DNA from 2 places in the Ornithinibacillus liuyingii genome. Region 2 is predicted to be linked to the other one. Evidence: a T-box and tRNA genes for the amino acid it is inferred to sense, from the RefSeq annotation. Region 2 holds a T-box; the other holds one or more tRNA genes.
What was found. The T-box of region 2 lies ahead of alaS (alanine--tRNA ligase). A T-box ahead of a tRNA ligase gene usually reads a tRNA of that ligase, here a tRNA-Ala.
Positions count from the first base shown of each region.

Region 1: it encodes a tRNA-Ala, which carries the amino acid that the T-box ahead of alaS (alanine--tRNA ligase) is inferred to sense. The anticodon was not compared.

Region 1 is NZ_JBPWOS010000010.1:33,854-37,289, reverse strand. Features, by position in the region: gene ACSKT4_RS14020 (prolyl oligopeptidase family serine peptidase) at 1-933, opposite strand, end outside; gene ACSKT4_RS14015 (DUF4870 domain-containing protein) at 1,112-1,441, shown strand; tRNA gene ACSKT4_RS14010 (tRNA-Ala) at 1,745-1,817, opposite strand; gene nagZ (beta-N-acetylhexosaminidase) at 1,956-3,436, shown strand, end outside.
Region 2 is NZ_JBPWOS010000005.1:234,621-238,056, reverse strand. Features, by position in the region: gene alaS (alanine--tRNA ligase) at 1-1,337, opposite strand, end outside; T-box leader at 1,467-1,670, opposite strand; gene ACSKT4_RS08855 (AI-2E family transporter) at 1,713-2,780, opposite strand; gene ACSKT4_RS08850 (hypothetical protein) at 2,826-3,020, opposite strand; gene recD2 (SF1B family DNA helicase RecD2) at 3,095-3,436, opposite strand, start outside.

The DNA of each region.
Region 1 (3,436 bases), on a different contig from region 2:
TACCTCTTCCCAGTTAGAAGGGTCAGGATTATCCAGATTAATGGCGATTATTTTGCCATTCGGTGTGTTTAAATCTGTTTTAAAATAAAAGGTAGTATCTTTATTCGTTACATATTGGTATTCAGCATCTGATTTATCTAATAGCCTAGTGAAAGGTTCATCAGAATCAATTGGTCGTAAGTAGAAACGATTTTCTGTAGCTGTACCTAGGAATACATATAAACAGAGATATTTATCATCATCACTAATAAAGGATGAAAACATAAGCTCTTTGTCTTCTGGCTGTTCGTGTACTAATTGATCACTTGCTTGTTTGTCCCCGATACGATGGAAGTAAACTTTATTATAATTACTTTCGTCCTCAGGTGCTACACTACCTGGTTCTGGAAAACGGCTATAGAAGAATCCAGAGCTATCAGGAGACCATATAATACTAGTAAATTTAACATGTTGGATATGGTCCTCTAAATCAGTGCCTGTCGCTAAATCCAAGACGCGAATCTCTTGCCAGTCACTTCCGTGGGTAGAGGTTGCGTAAGCTAAGTACTTGCCGTCTTTACTGAAGGCGTAATTCGTCATCGCGACTGTTCCGTCTTCACTAAGTTTATTAGGATCTAGCACGACTGTCTCCTTTTCATTGTCTTTTCGGAAAAGGATGGCTTGATTTTGTAGTCCATCATTCTTTTGATAGTATAGCTTGTCCTTAATCTTCTTTGGTACAAAATATTTAGGATAATTCCACAGTTCCTCTAATCTCTTTCTATCTGTATCGCGAGTACCGATTGGGGCAAAATAATCGTAGCATTGTTTTCCCATCCAGTTACTCCATTCCACTGTTTCACTAGAATTAGCATCCTCTAACCATCTATATGGGTCACTTACTTTTGTACCATGGTAATCTTCTATAATCGAATCTTTTTTTACTGTTATCATGTTCGTCCCCCCTGTAATATAGCTACTTACATTAATATTCGAGAAAGTTGGCTTAAATCCTTTTTATTATTGAAAAAACTTCGAGTATCGTAAATAAAAATATTCATAATAAATGTATACTTGTTATATATAAATAAAGGTATAATAAACTCAAATTAAAAACGTTGGAGGAGATAAAATGGGTTCTACTGAAGATGATCGCTTGTTTGCCATGTTATTGTACGTGTTGAGTTTTCCGTTTCCGGTGCTAGGTCCTTTATTAATTTGGCTAATTAAACGGGATAGTTCAGATTTTGTCGACTATCATGGGAAGGAGTATTTTAACTTTATTATTTCCTTTACGATTTACTCGATCGTTAGTAGTATTTTAATGATCATCTTAATTGGATTCTTGTTAATCGTAGTGGTTGGTATTGTGTGGTTTATCCTAACTATCGTTGCTGCAGTTAAAGCATATCAAGGGGAGACATATCGTATTCCATTGGTTATCCGATTTATTAATAATTAGTAAAGGGAGAAAACGTTCAAGCTCAGGTGCTTGAACGTTTTCTCGTGTTACATGATAAGCTTAGCTACAATTTCTCCATCTACCATGATGCATGTCTCTACAAAACCAACGGAATGATAGAGATGTCTTGCTACCTTATTTTCTGGACTATAAGAAATATAAAAAGCCCCTAAGTGGGTGTCCCTAGATGAAGCTATTGAGCAAAATGAAAGTTTGATGGTTCGTTTGGATAAGAATGATTGGATAGTGAGGGAGACTCTTGTTTTAAAGGAACTGAGGAAGATTCTTGAAGTAAAAAAGTAATGGAGCATAGCGGGCTCGAACCGCTGACCTTTGCACTGCCAGTGCAACGCTCTCCCAGCTGAGCTAATGCCCCAAACATTCTAGTAATATTATAATCATTCCTTCGCTTTATTTCAATACTGTTAGATTACGAGTATAGTGAAAGGAAAAAGACACTTCTCGGATATTTCGTCTAATCAAAGGATAGAATAAAGGAGAGGGAGTGTGTTTAATGAAAAGATTTCTGGTTATTATTGGTATCACCGTAATCCTTCTCATAACATTAGCTATCGTAAATAATGCAGATAATCGAAGTACTTCTTCTGTGAAGGATGCGCAGCAGGCAAGGCATCATCCTGTTGAAAAAAGTCTTGATCAACAAAGTTCGATAAACCGATTCATTTCTGATATACAAGCACAAGCGAAGGAGGGCAAACTACCCGGAGTATCATTCATTGCTGGGGAGACACTATTGGATGATGTTACCGATCAATGGGGAGATCCCGCTGATTCAAGTCCTTCCGGTGAGACTGTATATATCGATTATCCAGATAAGAAAGTAGCCTTGGGCTATAATGGGGATATTATATTCGATATCCGTTCCTTTGAAGATAGGCTCTCAGACATACGCTTTGCTGATATTATCAAGTCGTTAGGTGAAGCAGATGAACAACGTTATTATGAAGATGATCAAGTGGACCAAATTATTCTCGTGTATCAAGTGAACGGTACATACCAACTAAAATGGGTGCTGCCAAGACCAACAGATAAGGAGGGTAATCCAGCACTCCATCATATTTCATTATCGATTGACCCTACTAAGTTAACCAGTAATCAACCAAGCGTTCTAGAGACGTTGACTCTTGATGAAAAAATAGGCCAAATGATTATGGCTGGGATTGAGGGGACAACACCAGAACCAGAAACAATACGTTTACTTGAAAATTATAAGGTTGGTGGCATTATATTCTTTCGTAAAAATTTAACTAGCTATTCGCAGTCTTTGCAGCTAGTGAATGGAATTAAACGTGTAAATTCGGTCAATCCAATTCCATTGTTTTTATCTGTCGATCAGGAGGGCGGCCGGGTAACTAGACTTCCAGGCCTTGAAGAACTGCCTACTAATAAAGAGATTGGTTTACGGAATGACCCTAAATTGTCGTACCAAATAGGAAGTATATTAGCAGAAGCGTTACACGCATTTGGTATGAATATGAACTATGCTCCAGTAATCGATGTGAACAGCAATCCTAAAAATCCCGTAATTGGCGACCGTTCCTTTGGAGATAATCCAAGTTTAGTAAGTACCCTTGGCATTCAGACGATGAAGGGTACGGAAGCGAATGATATTATACCAGTAGTCAAGCATTTTCCAGGACATGGGGATACATCAGTTGATTCACATCTAGAACTTCCTCAAATAGATAAGAGTTTAGAGGCGTTACATGAATTAGAGCTTATCCCATTTATCGATGCGATTGATGAGGGCGCTGATGTCGTCATGGTTGCGCATATACTTTTCCCTTTACTCGACTCAGAATTTCCGTCATCGATGTCCAAAGCGATTATGACGGATTTACTAAGGGAGGAGCTACATTTTGATGGTGTTATTGTAACCGATGATATGAATATGGATGCAATAGTCAATCATTATGAACCGGGAGAGGCTGCTGTTCAATCTGTAAAAGCTGGAAGTGATGTGATTTTAATTAG
Region 2 (3,436 bases):
TGAACATGCATAGAATCTACCTTTTGTCGAGCGTTTCTAGCGCGTTCACGCTGTTTTTCCATTTCTCTATCATATCCAGCTTCGTCTATACTAAATCCTAATTGTTCCACATATTCTGCTGTTAATTCTTTAGGAAAACCATACGTATCATAAAGTCGGAATACTTCCTCACCTGGGAAAACAGTTGAACCTTTCCCTTTTTCTTTCTCAATAATAGTAGTTAGGATATCTAGCCCTTCATTCAAGGTTTCATGGAAGCGTTCTTCTTCTACTTTGATAATATTTTGTATAAAGTCATGTTGCTGTAGGACAGTAGGATAGAAATCTTTCATGATTTCTCCAACCGTTTTAACTAATTCGTACATAAATGGTTTTTCGATTCCAATTTCTTTCGCAAATCGAACTGCTCGACGTATTAGTCTTCTTAATACATAGCCTCTTCCATCATTTGATGGTAGTGCCCCATCACTAATAGCAAAACTTACCGTTCTGATATGGTCAGCAATTACTTTATACGCTGTATCACTCGTTTTCGCTACCCCATACTTTACATTTGCTAATTGCTCTGTTTTCTTAATAATTGGCATGAATAAATCTGTTTCAAAGTTAGTTGGTACATCTTGAATTACGGAGACAATACGTTCTAATCCCATTCCTGTATCGATATTCTTCTTAGGAAGTGGTGTATACGTATCATCTGGATTATGATTGAATTGTGAGAATACTAAGTTCCACACCTCTAAGTATCGGTCGTTCTCCCCACCGGGATATAATTCTGGATCATTTGGATCTTTGCCATAGCTTTCTCCACGATCATAGAAGATTTCAGTATTCGGACCACTTGGACCCTCACCGATATCCCAGAAGTTTTCTTCTAAACGAATGATTCGTTCTTTCGGCAGCTTAATATCGTTTAACCACATTTCATACGCTTCATCATCTTCCGGGTGAACAGTTACAGATAGCTTATCTGGATCTAAGCCTAACCATTTTTCACTCGTTAAAAATTCCCATGCGAATGCAATGGCTTCTTTTTTAAAATAATCTCCAATAGAGAAGTTCCCTAACATTTCAAAGAATGTATGGTGTCTTGCTGTATACCCTACATTTTCAATGTCATTTGTACGGATTGATTTTTGAGCGTTAACAATCCGGGGATTTTCTGGAATGACACGACCATCAAAATATTTCTTTAATGTCGCTACCCCACTATTTATCCATAATAATGTTGGATCATCTTGTGGGACTAGTGAAGCACTTGGTTCCACTCTGTGGCCTTTTTCTTGGAAGAAGTCCAAATACATTTGTCTAATTTGAGCAGATGTTAAATTTTTCATCTATATCCTCCTTTTAAAATTATTCATAATTGATTTTTCGGGTGTCCAATGCATATTAGCACGCTACAGTTCATTTACATGCTATAAGTAGAAAATACACCAATAAAAAAATCTCCTCTCTGCAATATTTGCAGGGACGAGATTATTCGCGGTACCACCCTAATTATGGACATTACTATCCATCACTTAAGCATGATAACGGTATGAAACCGACGGGGATTAGCCGTACTCAGGTTTAGCTTTCCATGGTTCTAATTTAAGATTTCTTACAGCCTAGGAAACCTCTCTCTAGAAAATCGAGTGCCATGTACTCAGAACCTTCATCGTATTAAATAATTATTGATAGCGATATTATAGATAACTTTACCTAAAAAGTCAATTTTCTCTAATCATAATCCAAGTATGTTTCATAATGACCCGCAATATCGTAAATGCAGGTACCGCCACTACCATTCCTAAGACGCCACCAATTTTACCACCTAGTAATAAAGCGAAAATGATGACAACCGGATGAATTCTTGTACTTCTACCAACGATGTATGGGGAGAGTAAATTACTCTCAATTAATTGAATAACAAATACACCAATAACGATGAACAGGACCATTTTTCCCGAAACGGTTAAACCAATTAATACCGCCGGAACTGCTCCTATAATTGGTCCAAAATATGGTATGAAATTCATAATGCCCATAAATATAGCAAGTAGCAAGGCATAATTCAATCCCAAAAATTGAAACACAATATATGACGCTATGGCAACAAATAGACTAACTAATAATTGCCCACGCAAATATCCACCTAAGCCTTCATCAATGGCATGGACAAGATTACTAGAATTATCGCGATACTTAGACGGTATAAATCGTTTGACATATCCTTTGATTTTCTCATAATCCTTTAAGAAATAAAAAACTAATACCGGAATAACCGTTAACAAAACAATAAAATCGATAATTTTGGTTACGCCTCCAACTAACTTACCTATCCATCCGTCAAGACTCGATTCAATCGACAGAATAGTCTCTTCAATCCTATCATGGACGGTTTCCGGTAAAAATGAGGTAGAAGCATAAACTTGATAGATAAGATCTTGATACATAGCTATCAACTGTGGTAAATACGCATTTAAATCCCGTAATTGTGCCACAGCTGCAGGATAGACACGATAAATTAAATAACCAAGTCCACCGAAAAATAGAATGTATATCAATAAAATTGCAATACTTCTAGGAATATTGTATTGATGAATTTTCTGGACAATAGGATACAGTAAATAGGCGATTAAACTGGCAATCAAAAAGGGTGCTGCTACATGCAACAGGAAGGAGAAGAACGCCTTATAATAAGGAAAAAGCTTTACAAGCAAATAAATAAATAAAAATACAAATATCCCTGTCACGATATAATAAAGAAAATGAATCGGTTTTTTTTGAGAAAACATCTGGTACACCCCTTTAGTCAGGAATTTTTGTTCAAAACTAAAGGATTACCATTCTAGTTTTCTTTCTTCTTCTGTAAATAAATCATTGAGCGAGCTTAAACTTCCATCCGCTTCAACTTGATGCACGGTTAATTCATTACCTGATACAGACATTTCTACAAAACAATTCCAGCAATAGTACTGCTGTGAACCAATTTTTCCTATATCTTTACTACTACAATTCGGGCATCGCATTAACATAAATACTAATCTCTCCTGGAAATAATTTATAAGTATTATGTTATGCTTTCCCTTTTTCTCCAAAATATACCTACTTACATGAAATCATAAGGGGAAATGTCGTATTCCTCTTCTACTGTATCCCCACTTGAAACTTGTACGTCTCCTAATCTTTCGATTAACTGTTCTTGCAAGGATGTATACCGTTTATTCGTATCCTTCGTCTGAATTCCTCGTAAAAAGGCTTGTTTCTCACCACATACTATAAGTGATTTCTGTCCTCTTGTAATTGCAGTGTATAATAGATTCTTCCGTAACATACGGTTATACGTGGACACAACAGGTAATATAACAATAGGAAACTCACTTCCTTGGGATTTATGGATAGAGATACAATATGCCAGCATTAAGTTGTCATAGTCTTTTCGCTCATAGAC